4 regions of the Micromonospora citrea genome follow, and region 2 is predicted to be linked to each of the others. Evidence: riboswitches for the same ligand, from Rfam matches in the RefSeq annotation. Region 2 holds a riboswitch; each other region holds the start of a gene.
The links. Region 2 has a riboswitch for cyclic di-AMP ahead of GA0070606_RS15665 (C40 family peptidase). Riboswitches for the same ligand answer to the same signal wherever they lie in the genome.

Region 1: another riboswitch for cyclic di-AMP. It lies ahead of GA0070606_RS06660 (C39 family peptidase); the one in region 2 lies ahead of GA0070606_RS15665 (C40 family peptidase).
Region 3: another riboswitch for cyclic di-AMP. It lies ahead of GA0070606_RS23575 (coiled-coil domain-containing protein); the one in region 2 lies ahead of GA0070606_RS15665 (C40 family peptidase).
Region 4: another riboswitch for cyclic di-AMP. It lies ahead of GA0070606_RS13180 (coiled-coil domain-containing protein); the one in region 2 lies ahead of GA0070606_RS15665 (C40 family peptidase).

What each region holds. Positions count from the first base shown of each region.
Region 1 covers NZ_FMHZ01000002.1:1,425,319-1,429,755, reverse strand. The annotation lists gene GA0070606_RS06680 (polysaccharide pyruvyl transferase family protein) at 1-22, opposite strand, end outside; gene GA0070606_RS06675 (Rossmann-fold NAD(P)-binding domain-containing protein) at 236-388, shown strand; gene GA0070606_RS06670 (hypothetical protein) at 562-1,017, shown strand; gene GA0070606_RS06665 (hypothetical protein) at 1,220-1,978, shown strand; cyclic di-AMP (ydaO/yuaA leader) riboswitch at 2,266-2,407, shown strand; gene GA0070606_RS06660 (C39 family peptidase) at 2,626-3,468, shown strand; gene GA0070606_RS06655 (alpha/beta fold hydrolase) at 3,574-4,317, shown strand; gene GA0070606_RS06650 (CDP-glycerol glycerophosphotransferase family protein) at 4,412-4,437, opposite strand, start outside.
Region 2 covers NZ_FMHZ01000002.1:3,414,654-3,419,090, forward strand. The annotation lists gene GA0070606_RS15655 (pyridoxamine 5'-phosphate oxidase family protein) at 40-591, opposite strand; gene dcd (dCTP deaminase) at 670-1,248, shown strand; gene GA0070606_RS15665 (C40 family peptidase) at 1,308-2,348, opposite strand; cyclic di-AMP (ydaO/yuaA leader) riboswitch at 2,361-2,497, opposite strand; gene GA0070606_RS15670 (N-acetylmuramoyl-L-alanine amidase) at 2,737-4,437, shown strand, end outside.
Region 3 covers NZ_FMHZ01000002.1:5,138,263-5,142,699, forward strand. The annotation lists gene surE (5'/3'-nucleotidase SurE) at 1-20, opposite strand, end outside; gene GA0070606_RS23565 (1-phosphofructokinase family hexose kinase) at 17-994, opposite strand; gene GA0070606_RS23570 (SRPBCC family protein) at 1,179-1,637, shown strand; gene GA0070606_RS23575 (coiled-coil domain-containing protein) at 1,781-2,848, opposite strand; cyclic di-AMP (ydaO/yuaA leader) riboswitch at 2,862-2,993, opposite strand; gene GA0070606_RS23580 (cation diffusion facilitator family transporter) at 3,147-4,064, opposite strand; gene GA0070606_RS23585 (HelD family protein) at 4,154-4,437, opposite strand, start outside.
Region 4 covers NZ_FMHZ01000002.1:2,874,576-2,879,012, forward strand. The annotation lists gene GA0070606_RS13170 (hypothetical protein) at 1-250, opposite strand, end outside; gene GA0070606_RS13175 (YibE/F family protein) at 577-1,929, shown strand; cyclic di-AMP (ydaO/yuaA leader) riboswitch at 2,096-2,226, shown strand; gene GA0070606_RS13180 (coiled-coil domain-containing protein) at 2,231-3,250, shown strand; gene GA0070606_RS13185 (carbonic anhydrase) at 3,315-4,094, opposite strand; gene GA0070606_RS13190 (helix-turn-helix transcriptional regulator) at 4,290-4,437, shown strand, end outside.

The sequences.
Region 1 (4,437 bases), 2.0 Mb from region 2:
GCATCAGGATCCGCTGGTGCATTCGCCTCGCCTCTCGTCACCGCCAGGTCACGGCATACTAGGCCACCCGGCGGCCGAGGCACAGGACGCCGGTCCCTCTCGTTCCGTGACAGCCGTGACCGGTGGCGTGGGCCACACCGCCGAGGTGTCACGAGGATCGGATCGCCGGCATCTCCATGTTCCGAACAGACGCGGCACGAACCATCAGCGCCGCACCGGACGCCACGAGTAGGGCATGGTCCCCGGCTTCGTCGACACGGACAGCAACAACCACACCGGGGTCCTCACCGTCGCGCAGGGCGCCGCGGTCCTGGTGCGCCTGGCCACCCTCGGCGCGGACGGGTCGACGGGCGGGTTCTTCGCCGAGGACGGCCCGGTGCCCTGGTAGCGGTCAGGCGTACTGGCGGCGACCTGGCTCAACCAGCCCGGTCACCCGACCGGCGGCCACGGGCCCGGTGCTCGCGCGGGCGGCGCGAGCACCGGTCCACCCTGGTCGGTGCGGTCCGCGGCGACACGCCCGGCGGCGATGCGGACCGGCGGCGTCGGCGGTAGCGTGGTCGCGTGCTGCCCGTCGTGCTCACCTGTCCCCTGTGGTGGGTGGCGCGGTGGGCCGCGCGGCTGCTGACCGGGCTCGCCGTCGCGGTCGCGTTCGCCGTCGGCGCGGGGGCGCTACCCGCCGCCGCCTCTGCCTCTGCGGGGCTGACCCCCACCACCGTCACGGTGCCTTCGGTGGCCGCCGTGGCGGTGCCCCCGGCCGGGGCGGGCCTCGCTCCGACGGCCGCCGTCGGCCTGCCGGGCTTCCCCGAGGTCGACGACGACGGGGCCGGGAACGCCGACGGGGCCGGGAACGCCGACGGGGCCGGGGGCGCCGACGAGCGGGCCGCTGCCGGCCCCGCCCCCCTCGCCCCCGCGGCCGACCCGGGTCCGGCGGCCGCGACCGTCGCCGTCGGACCGGCCCCCGCGCCCGCCGCGCGCGCCCCGGGCACCGCCGGCCCCCGCGCCCCGCCGCGCGGCTGAGCCGCACCCCCCCCGGCAGGGCCGACGACGGCCCCGGGACGTGTCCGCCCCCACGCGTCGGCAAGGGCCCCCGCTCCACCTCAGGCGTCAGCAAGGTGCCCTTCCTTCGCTCTCCACCATCCGCACCCGTCGGGCCCGCCGTGGCGTCGACGCTTCCGCCGGGTGCCCCGCTGCCGCACTCGCTACCCGTGAGGTGCCGACCATGGAGACCGTCCTCTACCAGTTCCTGATCGAGGTGCCGCGGGCCGCCGCCATCTGGTCCGCCCTGCTCCTGCTGGCCCTGACCCTGCTCGCCGTCCTGGTCGCCCGCCCGGAGCGGGTCCCACCCGCCGAAGAGCCGGCCGCCCCGCCCGCCGACGACCCGGCGGCCGAGGCGGCCGACCTGCGCCGCTACGCCGAGGAGGTGGCCGTCGCGGCGGACCGCGCCGCCCGTACCGCGCGCCGGCTGCGGGCCGACTGGCTCGCCGCGCAGGAGGCGGTCGGCCGCGCGTGGCAGGCGTACGACGAGGCGGAGACGGCCGCCCGCCGGTTCACCGGGGCCGCCCTCCTGCCGTCTCCGCGCACCCCGCGCACGCCCGCCGAGTACGCCGCCCGGGAGCGCTGGCTGCACCACGCGGCGATGGCCGCCCACTGGCGCGGCGACCTGACCGCCCGGCAACTCAGCGACGTGTTCGGTCACCGGGCGGGCTGGGATCCCCGACGTCATCCGGCGGAGCAGGAGATCGTCCTGGCCCGGGCGGTACGCGACGCGAAGCGGGCCGGCTACCGGGCCGCCGCCGAGCGGGAGCGCCTCGCGTGGCGGGACGCCGACCTGGCCGCCGAGGCGGCCCGCGCCCTCGCCGCGGAGGCGTACGCCGCGGCGGGCCGGCTCCGGCCGGGCCGGCTCCCGGCCGCCCGCACGGCGGCCACCGCGCATCGTCCCGCGCCCGCCGCGCGCTGGCGGCCCGCCCGCGCGGGCTGAACGCGACGGCATTTCGGTGACGCCGGTCACAGCGCCGCCGAACCGGTCATGCGGCGCGGTCCGGCCGATTTTCGCCGGCGATTCGGCGTCGATGGCTGCCGCTCGTCCGGTTGTGGCCCGAAGGCGCGCGTGGAAACGGTCGTCCCATTGAGTCACGTCAGTGTCGGACTGCCCGCAAAAAATGTCGCACGATCAAGGTTTAGGCAGGTGAGAGCGGGTTGGCAGGCCGCCGACCGGCCAGTAGTGTCGGCGCGTCCGGTGCGGTACCCGTTCGCAAGAGGCGACGCCGCGCCGACCCGCCTAATCGTGCAGAGACGAGCCGGGGACCCACTGCAACATCGGGGTGAATCCGCGGGCCACGGCCCGCGGTAGGGCGTTCTTCCCGCCCGAATCCGTCAGCTAACCCGGTCGGCGGTGTCGGAAGGAGTTCCATCCTCGTGCAGCACCCAGCCACCCCCCGCCGCCGCCTCCACGGCGCCGCGGTGCCCGCGCTCGCCCGGCCGTACGCCGCGAGCTGACCCACCGGTCACCGCCCGTCGCCCGGCATCCCGGGCACATCCCCTGAGTGGTCCACCACCGCCGGACGCCGTCCGCGCGGTCGGTTCCTCCTGCGGAGAGGGACCGACGGCCGCTCACCCCCCGAGCCCGTGGAGGAAACCATGAAGCACCACCTCAAGCGACAGCTCCGCCGCCTGACGTCCGAGCGTCCCTACCAGGTGGCCGCCGCGTCGGCCGCCGCGCTCGTGCTGGCGTCCGGCACCGGCGCGCTGCTGGCCGAGACCGACGCCTCGCCGGCCGCCGCGCAGGCCCCGGTGGCCGTGACCGAGCAGCGCGTCGCCGCCGCCTCGCGCGGCGAGGACCGCGTCGCGGCCGTCCCGTCGACCGCCGCCCCGGCCGCGTCCAGCGCCGTTCCCTCGGCGAGCGCCACCAGCGCCAGGCCGGACCCGGACCTGACCCGGAAGGCGGAGTCGCCGAAGCCGCCGAAGTCCAAGACCCTGGACTACGACTACCAGGCCCAGACGACCTTCTACAACTGCGGTCCCGCCGCCGTCCGGCACGCCCTCAGCGCCGCCGGTGTCGCGCGCAGCCAGGACGCCCTCGGCGCCCAGCTGGGCACCGACGAGATGGGCACCGACTCCGCCGACGACACCACCCGGGTGCTGAACGCGACGGTGAAGGGCGACCCGTACCGGACGCGGATGATCCCGGGCAGCGCCGCGACCCCGGCGCAGACGGACCGGCTCCAGGCCGACGTCGTCGCCGCCATCGCCGCCGGCCGGGGCGTCGTGGTGAACGTCGCCGGCAGCGCCACGGACACCGACGGCGGCTGGCACTCGTTCCCCGGCGGCCACTACATCGCCGTCGTGGGCTACCAGGACGAGGGACGGCTGGTGAAGATCGCCGACTCGGCGAACCCGGCCACCGCCTCGTACTGGATGTCCACCATCGCCCTGGCGAACTGGGCCGCCACCCGCGGCTACTCCGCCTGAGCGACACTCGTCGGGCGTCGGCTCCCCACCCGGGGGCCGGCGCCCGATGTCGTCTCCGGGTCACGGCCCTCGCCGGGGCGGCCGGCGGGTGGCACACTGCGGGCCATGGTCGATGAATCGGGTGACCGGGACGGTCGGCGGGTCCTCCTGCTGCTGCACGGCATGGGCGCGACCGGCGACGTGTGGCTGCCCTCGGCGCCGCTGCTGGAGCGCCGGTGGCCGGGCCGGTGGCTGGCGCCCGACCTCGCCGGCCACGGGTGGTCGCCGCCGTTGCCGTCGTACTCGTTCGCCGGGCTGGCCGACCGGCTCGCCGCGGGGCTCACGGTGGGCGACCGGCTCGTCGTGCTGGGGCACTCCCTCGGCGGCGTGGTCGGGCTGGCGCTGGCCGCCCGCGACGCGGGGCTGCCGGTCGACGCCGTGGTCGGGCTCGGCATCAAGGCCGTCTGGTCCCCGGCCGAGCTGGCCAGGGCCGGTGAGCTGGCCGGCCGCCCGGTGACCTGGTTCGCCGGCCGGGACGAGGCGGCCCGCCGCTACCTGCGGGTGGCCGGCCTGACGGGCCTCTTCGCGCCGGACCACCCGGTGGTCGAGGCCGGGCTGCGGCAGGTCGACGGCCGCTGGCGGCTGGCGATGGACCCGGCGGCGTTCGGGGTGGGCGAGCCGAACCTGCCCGCCCTGCTGGCGGCGACCGACGTGCCGGTGCTGCTGGCCCGCGGCGAGCACGACCCCATGGTCACCGACGCCCAGCTGAAGGAGCTGGGCGTCCCGGTCGCCACCCTGCCCGGCCTGGGCCACAACGCCCACGTCGAGGACCCGGAGGCGGTCCTGGCCCTCGTCGACCCCTACCGCTGAACCCCGCGCCGACCCGGGGCGGCGCGGCGGCCGGGCGCGGGACCGCCGCGCCAGGGCGCGGATCGGGTCCCGGTCGCCGCGCCGGGGCGGCGGATCAGGTGCTGGGGGAAAGGGTCGCCT
Region 2 (4,437 bases):
CGCGGCGGACGGGGACGGCCCGGCGCGCCACACCGCGTCTCAGGCAGCCGGGCGGTGGGCGGCGTGACCGCCGCCTGCCGGCCGCGTCGCGGGTGCCGCGGCGGCGCCGGAGGGGGCCGCGGCGGGGTCGAGCCAGACCTGGACGGCGGGCCGCCCGTGCCCCTCGCCCGCCCCACCGGCGACGCCCGGCTCGCGACGGGCGAGCATCGCCACGTCGACGGTGAACTCGAACAGCCGCCAGTCGACAAGCGGCGTGGCGCGGTGGGTGCGGGCCAGCCGGGCCACCCGGGCCGGGTCGGTCACCGGCCGGGCGTGGCCGGCCACGTAGGCCTCGTCGTCGCTCTCCTCCGGCGGGAACGAGTGCAGGGCGTAACGGCCGTCGCGCTCCAGGTCGCGCCGCTTCGGCGAGTCGACCACGAAGCAGAAGAGACCCTCGTCGGTGATCACCGGGGAGACCGGGTGGACCCGGGGGCCGCCGTCGGCGCGGACGGTGGCCAGATAGCCGAAGCCCGGCCCGTACTGCTGCATGAGGGAGCGGATCCCGTCGGCGAGGCGGGGCTCGTCGGCGGCGAATTCGGACCAGGAAGCCATGCCGACATTCTATCGAACACGTGTACGAACAGGTAGTCCGACACGCAGGTCACGCACATCGCTCGCTATGGTGTTCCGATGCTGCTCTCCGACCGCGACCTGGTCTCCGAGATCAAGGCGGGCACGCTCGCGCTGGAGCCCTTCGAGCCGACCCTGGTGCAGCCGTCCAGCATCGACGTACGCCTCGACAAGCTCTTCCGGGTCTTCAACAACCATCTCTACACCCACATCGACCCGGCGATCCAGCAGGACGACCTGACGTCGATGGTCGAGGTGCCCGAGGGCGAGCCGTTCGTGCTGCACCCGGGCGAGTTCGTGCTCGCCTCGACGCTGGAGGTCATCTCCCTCGGCGACCAGCTCGCCGGGCGGCTGGAGGGCAAGTCGAGCCTGGGCCGGCTCGGCCTGCTGACCCACTCCACCGCGGGCTTCATCGACCCCGGCTTCTCCGGCCACGTGACGCTCGAACTGTCCAACGTGGCCAACCTGCCCATCACCCTCTGGCCCGGCATGAAGATCGGCCAGCTCTGCATCTTCCGGCTCTCGTCGCCGGCCGAGCACCCGTACGGCTCGGCGGTCTACGGCTCGCGCTACCAGGGGCAGCGCGGCCCGACGCCCAGCCGCTCCTGGCAGCACTGGCGCACCTGGCCGACCCGCTGACCCCACCCCTCGGGCACGGGCGGAGGGCCCCCGCCGGACGGGAGCCCTCCGCGCGTACGTCAGGCGGGGCGGCCGTAGCTGTGGATCGGGCCGTCGTCGACCTTCTTCATCTTCACCGGCACCCCGGCCCGGGAGGCGTGCACCACCCAGCCCCCGCCGACGTACATGCCGACGTGGTGCAGGTCGCTGTAGTAGAAGACCAGGTCACCCGGGCGCAGCTCGCCCCGGCTGACGGTCGCGGTGACCCGGCGCTGCTGCGCGGCGTTGTGCGGCAGCGAGATCCCGGCCTTCGCCCAGGCGGCGAGCATCAGACCTGAGCAGTCGTACGAGTTCGGCCCCTCGGCGCCCCAGACGTAGGGCTTGCCGATCTGGGCGCAGGCGAACTTCACCGCCGTGCCGGCCCCGCCGCCCGGATAGCTGGCCGGGCAGGGGGCGGGGCGCAGCGGGCCGCCCCCGCCGCTGCCGTAGATCCGTAGCCGCAGCTTCTGCAACCGGTCGATCTCGGCGTTGATCTGCTTCTTCTTCGCGGCGAGCTGGGCCTCGGTCCGGCCGAGCTGGGCGACCATCTCGTCCAGCGGCCCCTTCTTCGCGGCCAGCCGGTCGCGCAACTCGGCGACCTGCCGCACGTCCTGCTGCTGGTGCTGGGCGAACCGGTCGAGCAGTTCGAGCTGGCCGACCATCTGGTCCGGCGAGCGGCTGCCCAGCAGGGCGTTGACGGCGGAGACGTTCTCACCCTTGTAGGCGCGGACGGCCAGCGCGTTGACCTTCTCCATCGCCTGGTCGACCTGCTCCTGGAGCGGCGCGATCTGCCTGGCGAGCGCGTCGGCCTGCCGGCGCTTGGCGGCCAGGTCCTGACGGGTGGCGTTGTGCCGTTCGATGATCGGTTCGAGCTTGTTCCAGTCCTCGTCGATCTGGCGCTCGATCTCGGCGACCGTCGGTTCGGCGTGGGCCGCCGTGGCGCCGCCGGTCAGGACGACGGCGAACGCGGCCAGGGCGGCGAGGGCGGTGGTGCAGCGGTACCAGCGTGGGCGCGGCGCAGCCGTCGTCGGGCCGGCGAGGACCGACCGTGCCGACGGTGGCCGCGGGGCATGGTGTGCCACCGGGCTCCGTACTCCTTCTTCCCGTACCGCCTACCGGGTTAGCTGACGGGTTCGGGCGGGAAGGGGACGCCCTACCGCAGAGGCTGCGGATTCACCCCGGGGTACCTGGGTCCCCGGCTCGCTCGGGAGCGACTCGGCGGTGTCGGACCGTCACCACCCCGGATGGGCGGACTGTCACCGGCCCGACGAATGACCAGAGTAGAGACGGCCGTTATCGATTCGCAACCCGTCGCGCCGTGACACACCGTATTCACATGGGCCGAGGGAGCGCGCAACCCCGGCGACGAAGATTTTCTTCTTTCTGAAGTGACAGATGGAAAGGTATTGACCAGAGGCGCCGGGCGGGGCGAAGGTGGCCCCACATTCGCCCGTCCGACCTGGGGGTCTGATGCACCTGACAGCGACATCGAGGAGCAGACGCGTCCTGCTGGCCGCCGCCGTCGCGGCCGCCCTGGCGGCGACGCCGCTCACCGCCGCCGGATCCGCCGCCGCCGCGCCGACGACCGACCGGCAGCAGCAGTACGCCGCCGCCGCGGCCGAGTACGGCGTGCCGGAGAGCGTCCTGCTCGGAGTCTCCTACCTGCAGTCCCGCTGGGACACCAACGCCGGCACGCCGAGCACCAGCGGCGGCTACGGACCGATGCACCTCACCGACGCGGAGCACGTCGCCGCCCAGTCCGGGGGCACCCACCACGACGAGGGCACCGAGGACCCGCGCGGCGACGACTCCCGCCCGTCCCTGGCCGAGGCGCACGAGCCGCCGGCCGATCCGCCTCCCGCCGAGGCCGCGCTGCGGACCCTCGACGCCGCCGCCGAGCTGACCGGCGCGAGCGAGGAGGCGCTGCGTACGGACGTCACGGCGAACATCCGGGGCGGGGCGGCGCTGCTGGCCGCGTACCAGAAGGAGATCGGCGCCCCGGTCGGCGCCGACACCGACCCGGCGGCCTGGTACGGCGCGGTGGCCCGCTACTCCGGCGCGGACAACGCCGACGCGGCGGCGGCCTTCGCCGACGAGGTCTACGGCACCATCAACACCGGCGACAGCCGGCTCACCGACGACGGGCAGCAGGTCAGCCTGCCCGCCCGCGTGGTGCAGCCGCAGCGCTCCTGGCTGGACCGGCTCAACCTGCGCAAGCTCGCCCGGCCCGACGGGCTGGAGTGCCCCGACACCATCTCCTGCGAGTGGATCCCGGCGCCCTACCAGAAGTACGGCCCCGGCGCGGGGGACTACGGCAACCACGACCTCTCCGACCGGCCCAACCGGCAGAAGATCGAGTACATCGTCATCCACGACACCGAGGGCTACTTCGGGCCGAGCGTCAACCTGGTCAAGGACCCGCGGCGGGTGGGCTGGCACTACACCCTGCGCTCGGTGGACGGCCACATCGCCCAGCACATCAAGACCAAGGACGTCGGCTGGCACGCCGGCAACTGGTACGTCAACGCCAAGTCCATCGGCCTCGAGCACGAGGGCTTCGCCGGGCACGGCACCTGGTACACCGAGGCGATGTACCGCACCTCGGCCAAACTGGTCCGCCACCTGGCGGCGCAGTACGACATCCCGCTGGACCGGCAGCACATCATCGGGCACGACAACGTCCCCGGCACCGTCGCCTCCACCGTGCGCGGCATGCACTGGGACCCGGGCCCGTACTGGGACTGGTCGCACTACTTCGACCTGCTCCGGGCGCCGTTCAAGTCGACCGGCACGCCGCGCACCGGGCTGGTCACCATCGACCCGGACTTCGCCACCAACCAACCGCAGTTCACCGGCTGCAACCGGCAGCCGCCGGGCGTGCCGAACCCGCCCCCGCCCACGGCGCCGTGCCCGCTGCGCGGCTCCTCCGCGGTGGTCCTGCACAGCGCGCCGAGCCACGACGCGCCGCTGGTCAACGACATCGCGTTGCGGCCCGACGGCACCCCGAACACCATGTACGTCTCCGACCACGGGGCCCGGGCCTCGGCCGGCCAGACGTACGCCCTGGCCGGGGTGCAGGGGGACTGGACCGCGATCTGGTACCTCGGCCAGAAGGCGTGGTTCCACAACCCCGCCTCGAAGCCGACCGCGAAGTGGTCCGTCGGTTTCGTG
Region 3 (4,437 bases), 1.7 Mb from region 2:
ACCAGCACGCGCAGCGTCATCGCTCGGCCGCCCGGTCGGCCAGCTCGTCGGGCGTCGTCCGCTCCTGCGGCCGGCTGCCGGCCGGCACGAGCCGCACCCGGTCGACCAGGCCGGTGATCGAGTCGAGCCGGCCGGTGCCCAGGCCGTGCCGGGTCACGTTCAGCGCGCCGGCCGCCGCCCCGGTCCGGATCGCGGTGCGCACGTCGCCGCCCCGGGCGACCACGGCGGCCACCCCGGCCGTCATCGAGTCGCCCGCCCCGCGCGGGTCGGCGGCCTGCAGGCGGGGCATCTCCACCTCGAACACCTCGCCGTCGACCAGGGCCAGCGCCGGCTCGTCGGCCCGGCTCACCACGACGTTCTCGGCGCCGCCCGCGTGCAGGTCGTACATCGCCCGGGTGAGCTGCTCCTCGTCGTCGCCGGCGGCCCGACCGTCAGCGATCAGCTCCTCGTGGCTGACCTTGAGGAAGAAGACGCCGCTGTCCAGCACCGCGGTGAGGTGCTCGCCGGCCAGGTCGACCACCACCCGGCCGCCGTTGGCGCCGAGGTCGGCGGCGAAGCGCCGGTAGAGGTCGGCGGGCACCAGCGAGGGCTCGTTCGGCCCGCTCAGCACGCTGACCGGGGCGCGCAGCCCTTCGCCGAGCGCCAGGTTGTAGAGCTCGTCCAACTCGTGCCGGCTGAGCGGTTGGCCCGGCACGTCCACGACCTCCCGCCGGGACCCCTCGCGCCGGTCGTGCACGTACCCGCCGCTGCCCGAGTCCCGCAGCACCACCTTGAGGTCGACCCCCTCGCTGACCAGCAGTGGCTCCAGCACCTGGCCGATCTCGCCGCCCAGGGCGGTGCAGAGGACCACGTCGACGCCGAGCGACATCACCATCCGGGCCTGCCAGACGCCCTGGCCGCCGGGGTGCAGGTGCAGCTCCGGGGCGTCGCTGGGCTGGTCGACGGTCACCGTCAGCCGGGGCGTGGGCGCGAAGACCATCACGTGCCCGCTCATCCGTCGTACCCGTTCATGCTCCCGCCCTCCGTCGACCGACACGCGTCGTGACCTGTCAGCAGCCGACGGTAGTCGCAGAGGTGGGTGAGCGGTCGACATCCGCGCGGGTGCCGGCGCGCCGTTGCCACGGTGCCGCGCGTGCGCGACGATCGGGCGACGGCGTCGGCGACGGTGGGGAGGCCGGGTGCTCAGGCGAGGTTCCTTCAGCTACACCGTCCAGGCGCGCTGCTCGCCGGCCGAGGCCGCCGGCCTGCTAGCGGACCCGGCCCGACAGGAGGAACTGCACCCGCTGATCGTCCGGGTCCGCCGGGTGGCGCCGCCCCGACCCGGCGCGCGGGCGAGCTATCTCATCACCGACCGGCTGGCCGCGGGGCCGCTGCGCCTGCCGGTCACCTACCGGGCCGACGTCCTGGCCGACGGGCCCGACGAGATCGTCACCGTGGCGCGGCAGTGGCCGGCCACCACCGTGCGCAACCGGACCCGGCTGCGCGCCGAGCCGGACGGCGTCGTCCGGATAGAGGTCGAGATCACCCTCGAGGCGCCCGCGCCGCTCTTCGGCTACGCCTTCCGCCAGGCGCGCGCCGCGCACCTGGGGCTGGCCGCCCGGCTCGGTGCCGCCCTGGACCGCCGCCCGCCCGACTGACGGCACGCCACCGGGCCGCCCGGCCCGGGACGCTCGGGCAGCCCGGACGGAACAGCCGGGCGCCCGGCCCGGGCCGGGGGGACCGGCCGTACGCGCGGCGCGGCCCCGGCGACCCGACGGGCGGGTCACCGGGGCCGGGTGCGTCAGTAGACCGACAGGTGCACGTGGTTGGTGTGGTCGCTGGACGGGTCGCCGTTGGCGCCGCTGTACGACTTCCACCCGCTGCTGGGCAGCCAGATCTGCCTGTACCAGATCACGTAGAGCACGGCGAGCCGGTCGGCGTTCTTCACGAAGTACGTCGCCAGGTTGTTGCCGTACGTCCGGTCGCCGCCCGTGGCGTCGCCGCCGAACCCGCTCTTCTGCGCGGCGAAGTCGCAGGCCCGGCCCTTCGGGTGCTCCCCGGAACCGCCGGGGCGGTAGCAGGAGACGTAGCGGGTGAAGCCGGCCGCCTTGGCCTGGTTGAGCGCGTGCAGGGTGCGCGGGGTGATGCAGCCGTTGGCGGGGGTGGGGTCGTTGACGCTGCACGACTCGGACGGCCAGGAGCCGTCGGAGTTGCGCGGCGCCGGCTTCGCCGTCGCGGTCGAGGTGCCGCGCGGCGCGCCGCCGCTCCCGCCGGACTGCTGCCGGTTGGCCACCGTCAGCGCCCGCTCGGCCTGCTCCTTGCGCTTGGCCATCAGCGTGACCTGCTTGCGCTGCTCGCGGATCTCGCCGTCGAGCGCGAGCTTGGTGCGGACGGCCGTGTCGCGGGTCTCCTGGAGTTCGCGCAGCGCGCGGTCCTCGTTGGCGGCCACCGCGTCGAGGGCGGCGGCCCGATCCATGAAGCCGTCCGGCGAGTTGCTGTTGAGCAGCGCGGACGCGGCGCCGAGCCGGCCGGTGCGATAGGCCAGCCCGGCGATCTCGCCGACCTTCTCCGACCGCTCGGCGAGCTCGGTCTCGGTCGTCTTGAGCTGCGCGGTGAGCTGCTTCTGCCGCTTGACCGAGGTGTCGAGGGCCCGCTTGGCGTCGAGGTAGCCCTTGCTGGCGGCCTCCAGTTGGGCCCGCAGGGCGGGCGTGCCGCCCTCCGCGTCCTGTCCGGGCGCCGCGGCCGGCAGGCCGGCGCGGGGGGTGGCCGCCGCGGGGGAGGCGGTGACCGGGGCGACCGCGGCGCCGAGGGCGAGCGTCGCGGCGATCAGGGCCGCCATCCGGGCGGCGCGTCGTCGTACAGGTGCCATCACTGGCATACACGTGTCCTTCCGTCAGCCGCCGACCGGGTTAGCTGACGGGTTCGGGACGGAAGATCCCTACCGCTGACGCGGATGCACCCCACGAACATGGTTCCCCGGTTCGCCCCGCCGGGCGATTAGGCGGCGGCCGTCGCCGGCACCGGTGGGTGCCGCCTGGCGAGGGCCGGGTCCGAGCCTACCGGTGCCGGTGTGACTGGTGCAGCGGGCGTTACCGTGGGTGCCTGTCCGCTTACCGTCAAATCCGACATAAGTCGACAATACTCTCCCAGATTTAAGGTTGTGCTCATTACCACTCAACCGACCCGCAGGCCCCGGGCGATGCTCCCGGCTCGATCTGCAACGTGGCGTGCTCGATCTGGAAGTCGTCGTGCAGGGCCGTCCGGGCCGCGCTGAGCACCGCGCCCACCTCCGCGCCAGGCTCGGTGGTCAGGTGGGCCGAGGCCACCTCCATCCCGGAGGTCAACGTCCAGACGTGCAGGTCGTGCACCTCGGCGACGCCGGGAACGGCGGCCAGTCGGTCGTGCACCTTGGTGACCTCGAGGTGCTCCGGGGCGGCCTGCACCAGGATGCGCAGCGCGGCGCGGCCGAGGCGCCAGGTGCGGGGCAGGATGAACGCCCCGATCGCCACGGCGACCACCGGGTCGGCCCACCACCAGTCGGTGACGGAGATCAGCAGGGCCGCGCCGATCACGCCGAGTGACCCCAGCAGGTCTCCCAGCACCTCCAGGTACGCGCCCCGCAGGTTGATGCTCTCCCTGGCGCCGGAGCGCAGCAGGGCGAAGGCCGCCACGTTGGCGAGCAGGCCGAGCACGGCCACGGCGAGCATCGGGCCGGCGAGCACCGCCGGCGGGTCGCCGAACCGGCGTACCGCCTCGACGACCACGTAGACCGCGACGCCGGAGAGCAGCACGGCGTTGGCGAGGGCGGCCAGCACCTCCAGCCGGTAGAGCCCGAAGGTGCGCTGCGGGTCCGCGTCGGCCCGCCGGGTGGCGGTGATCGCGGCGAGCGCCATGCCGATGCCGAGCACGTCGGTGAACATGTGCCCGGCGTCGCTGAGCAGGGCCAGCGAGCCGGTGCGGAAGGCGGCTGCCGCCTCCACCACCATCAGGGCGCCGAGCAGCCCGAAGGCGGCCCAGAGCCGGCCCCGGTGGCGGTGCGCGGCGTTCGCGACCGACCCGTGGTGGTGGTCATGACCTGCGCCCACGCGCCCACCCTCCGTCACTCGTCCGGATCCGCGTCCAAACTATGCTCACATCGCAATATGTGCAAGTGACTGGCCGGCCGGCCGACCCCTCAGCCGACCGGGTCGACGGTGGTCAGCCGCTGGGTGGCCCGGGACAGCGCGACGTAGAGCGTCCGCACGCCGGAGCCCGGGTCCGCCCGGATCTCGCCCGGCGCGACGAGGACCACCCCGTCGTACTCCATGCCCTTGGCCTCCAGGCTGGTCACCACCTGCAGGCGCGGCGCCCCCAGCCCGCCCAGCCACCCCGCCACCTCGTCCTGGCGGGGCACCGGGGTGATCACGCCGACCGTGCCCTCCACCTCGGCGAGCAGCGCCGTGGCCGCCTCCACCACCG
Region 4 (4,437 bases), 540 kb from region 2:
CGGTCCGCGTCGCGGCGTCGGCGGGGTGCGGCACGGCGATGGCGGGGTGCGGCACGGCAATGGCGGGGTGCGGCACGGCGATGGCGGGGTGCGGCACGGCGATGGCGGGGTCGGCCCGGGTGGTGGCGGCGGAGTGGCCCACCCCGTGCGTGCCGTGACCGAGGGTGTGCATCGCGGCGAGCCCGAACAGCGTGCCGACGAGCAGCAGGATCCGGGCCCACCGCCCCGCCGTCGCCGTCGCCGTCCGCACACCCCCACGCTAGCCCTCCGCGGCCCCCGGCTCCGGGGCGACCGGCGTTTCCGGCGGCGTCCACGCCCCGACATCAGCCCTCACGACCTGCGTCCGGATGTCGGGATGGCTACCATTCGGCCGGTGGCCCTCCGAAATCCGCACCGCCCGCGTCGGCTCCCGGGTCCGGCGGCGGCACCCACCGCCCGGTCCCGTACGCGCCGGGCGAGCGCGGTGCGTGACCGCTCCGCCACGCCGGAGAGATCCGGCGCGGCGATCGGCCGGGGACGCTGAACCGACCGGCACGCCGGCACGTAACCCGCCCTGGAATCGTTGGGAGACACTCGATGGGCGCCGACCACACCCGTCCCGCACCGTCCGCCCCGCCCGGGGTGCGACGGATCCTCGTCGCGACGGTGGTGCCCCTCTTCGTCGCCACCCTGATCGCGGCCCTGGCGCTCTGGCCGTGGGACGCCCCCGAGGCGGCGCCCGGCACCGACCCGCCCCGCCACCACGGCACGGTGACGCGGGTGGTGACCGAGCCGTGTCCACCCGCTCCCGAGGTCCCGGAGGGGGCCCCGGGCGCGGCGGCGGGCCCCTGTGGCACCGTCACGGTGCGGGTGGACGACGGCCCCGACGCCGGGCAGCAGGTGGAGACGCCGGTGCCGGCCGGGCCCGGCGCGCCGAAGGTCGCGGTCGGCGACGAGATCGTCCTGGTCCAGCTCACCGACCCCGCCGACCCTTCGGTGAGCACCTACAACATCGCCGAGCACCAGCGCGGCGAGCCGTTGCTCTGGCTGGTGGCGCTCTTCGCCGCGGCGATCGTCGCGTTCGGGCGCTGGCGCGGGCTAGCCGCGCTGGCCGGCCTGGCGGCGAGCTTCGCCATCCTGCTCACCTTCGTGCTGCCCGGCATCAGCGCCGGCCGCTCGCCGCTGCTGGTCGCGGTCGTCGGCGCGGCACTGATCATGTTCGTGGTGCTCTACCTGACGCACGGGGTGACGGCACAGACCTCGGTCGCCGTGCTCGGCACGCTCGGCAGCCTGGTGCTGACCGGGCTCCTCGGCACGATCGCCACCGCGGCGACCCACCTGACCGGCTTCGGCACCGAGGACGCCACCACGCTGTCGATGTTCCAGGCCGACGTCGACCTGCACGGCCTGCTGCTCGCCGGGATCATCATCGGCTCCCTCGGTGTGCTCGACGACGTCACGGTGACCCAGGCCGCGACGGTCAGCGAGCTGGCGCACGCCAACCCCGGGCTGTCCCGGGCGCAGCTCTACCGGGCGGCGACGCGGGTCGGTCGCGCCCACATCGCCTCGACGGTCAACACCATCGTGCTGGCGTACGCCGGCGCCTCGCTGCCGGTGCTGCTCCTGCTGACCGCCGACTCCCGGGCGGTGACCCAGATCCTGACCAGCGAGTTCCTGGCCCAGGAGATCGTCCGCAGCGCGGTCGCCACCCTGGGCCTGATCGCCGCCGTGCCGCTGACCACCGGCCTCGCGGCCCTGGTGACCACGGCGGGCCGGCGCGCCGGCGGGTCCGCCGACGACGGCGCCTCCCCGACCCCGCCGGCTCCCCGGCCGGCGGCCGACCGCTCCGAGGCGCTCGAGGCCCTCAGCGGGCCGCGCGCCGGCAACGCCCCCTCCGCCGCCCCCTCCGGGTGGCCCGACCGAGACGGGAGCACGGACACCGCATGGTGACACTCCTCAGCGTGACGGATCAGGACCCCTCGCCTGATAAACGCGTCACTGGTCACCCTCCGCCCTTACGAAATAACGCATTTAGTCGGCTTAGGGACGTAGATCCCCGGGAGGGCTGTCGGGTAACCTCGCTGCCGGTCACCGCCGAAGGCGCGCAGCGGCGCCTGCGGTGCCGCCGCCCAATCGCCACCAGGCGAGCCGGGGACCCAGGTACGTGGGGTGAATCCGCGACAGCGGTAGGGGCCACTTCCGCCCCGAACCCGTCAGCTAACCCGGTCGGCGGTCGACGGAAGGGAACACTGTGACGGCACCCCTACGCCGCTGGTTGACGCCTGTGGTGGCCGTGATCGCCGCCCTGGCCGTCTTCGCCGGACCCCTCCCGGCGGCGGCCGAACCCACCTCACCGCCCCAGCCCTCCGGACACGGAGACGACGAGCCCAAACTGCTCAACGACCTGATCGAGTCGCGGAACCGCAGCTACGTCCAGGCCAAGTCGAAGCTGGCGAAGTCGAAGAAGCGCCAGCTCGAGCTGGCCCTGGAGGTCGACCGGGCGCAGGCCGAACTGGCGGCGCTGGCCCCCCAGGTGAGCCAGATCGCCGCCCAGTCCTACCGGACGGGGCGCATCGGCGCGGTGTCGATGCTGCTGGACACCGCCAGCCCCGACTCGTTCGTCCGACGCGCCGCCGCGCTCGACGAGCTGAACCTGGTCAACTCCAAGAAGCTCGCCGAGGTCAACGCGGTCAAGAACCGCGCCGAGCAGGCCAAGCTGGCCCTCGACGCCGAGGTCCGCGAGCAGCAGAAGCTGACCAACGAGATGGCCCGCGGCAAGCGCGAGGCGGAGAAGGCTCTCGCGCTGGTCGGCGGCAGAGGGCTGACCGGCGGCAAGGTGGTCGCCACGTCGCCGGTGGCCCGGATCGCGCCGGGGCGTACCGCCGACGGTGACTGGAAGCCCCTGTCGTGCACGGAGGACGACCCCACGACCTCCGGCTGCATCACGGCGCGCACCCTGCACATGTACAAGGAGGTGAAGCGGGCCGGGTTCAACCGGTTCGTCGGCTGTTACCGCTCCGGCGGGCCGTACGAGCATCCGAAGGGCCGGGCCTGCGACTGGTCGTTGCAGCGGAGCGGCTTCTCCCCCTGGCACAACGACGACACCTACATGTACGGCAACAACCTGACCGCGTTCCTGGTGCGGAACGCCGACCGACTCGGCATCTACTACGTGATCTGGAACCGGCAGATCTGGTTCCCGGCGACCGGCTGGAAGTCGTACAGCGGCCCGTCGAACCACACGGACCACGTGCACGTGTCACTGCTCTGACGCCGTACGACACAGGGCCGCCCCGCGTCCGCGGGGCGGCCCTGTCGCTTCGTGCGGGAGCGGGTCAGGCGACGGCGGCAGCGGCGGCCGGCGCGTGAGCGCCGTCGGTGGCGGCCCGCGCCCCGTCGACCGCGTCCAGGTGGGCCGGCACGGAGGCCACCACCCGCGCCTCACCGGCGGCCAGCCGGTAGGACATGCCGACCACGGCGCACCGCCCGGCGGCCACCTCGGCGGCGAGCACGGCCGAACGGTCCAGCATCGCCTCGACGGTGCACCCGATGTGGATGTCGACGATGCGGTCGATGTCGTCCACCCCCTCGGCCGCGGCGCGGCGCAGGCTGGGCACCACGGCGTCGACCACGGCCGGCAGGTGCCCCGGCGGAGGGGTGCCGGTGGCGTCCGCGGCACGGGCGGCCTGGACGGCCCCGCAGGAGTCGTGCCCGAGCACCACCACCAGCGGCGTGCCCAGGATCGTCACCGCGTACTCCACGCTGCCCAGCACCTCGGGCCCGACCGTGTGCCCGGCGGTGCGGACGACGAAGAGGTCGCCGAGGCCGCGATCGAAGATGATCTCGGCGGCGAGCCGGGAGTCGGAGCAGCCGACGATGACCGCGAACGGGTGCTGCCCGTCGGCCACCGCGGCGCGGTGCCCGGCGTCCTGGTTGGGGTGGTGCGGGGCGCCGGTCACGAACCTCCGGTTGCCGGCGTGCAGCTCGGCGAGCGCCTGCGCGGGGTCGGCCGGGGTGGCCGACGCGGCCCGTACGGCAGCGGCGGCTGCCGTGGCCGGCTGCGCGGAATCCTGTTCCGGGCCCGGCTGAGTGCCGGGGGATCCGGGACGGCTCATCTCCCTCACCTCGCCCTTTACGCGAAAGACCTGGTCATCCCGGCCGACGCTGGGCGCGGGCTGCCCCCACGTTCACACGCACCCGAAGGTACGTCAAGGGATGCGTGATATGTGCTTCATATGTTTGTCGGCACCCGGCGGGGACGGGGCGAGGGCCTGGCGGAAGACCCGAAGGGTGCGCCATACGATGGCCACATGGCGACGACAGGGGAGAACGGGAGCACCCGGAACTGGACGTTCCTCACCAACCACGGTCACGTGCTGCTCGCCATCGCCCGTAACCCCACCGCCCGGCTGCGCGACGTCGCGGACGAGGTGGGCGTCACCGAACGCGCCGCCCAGG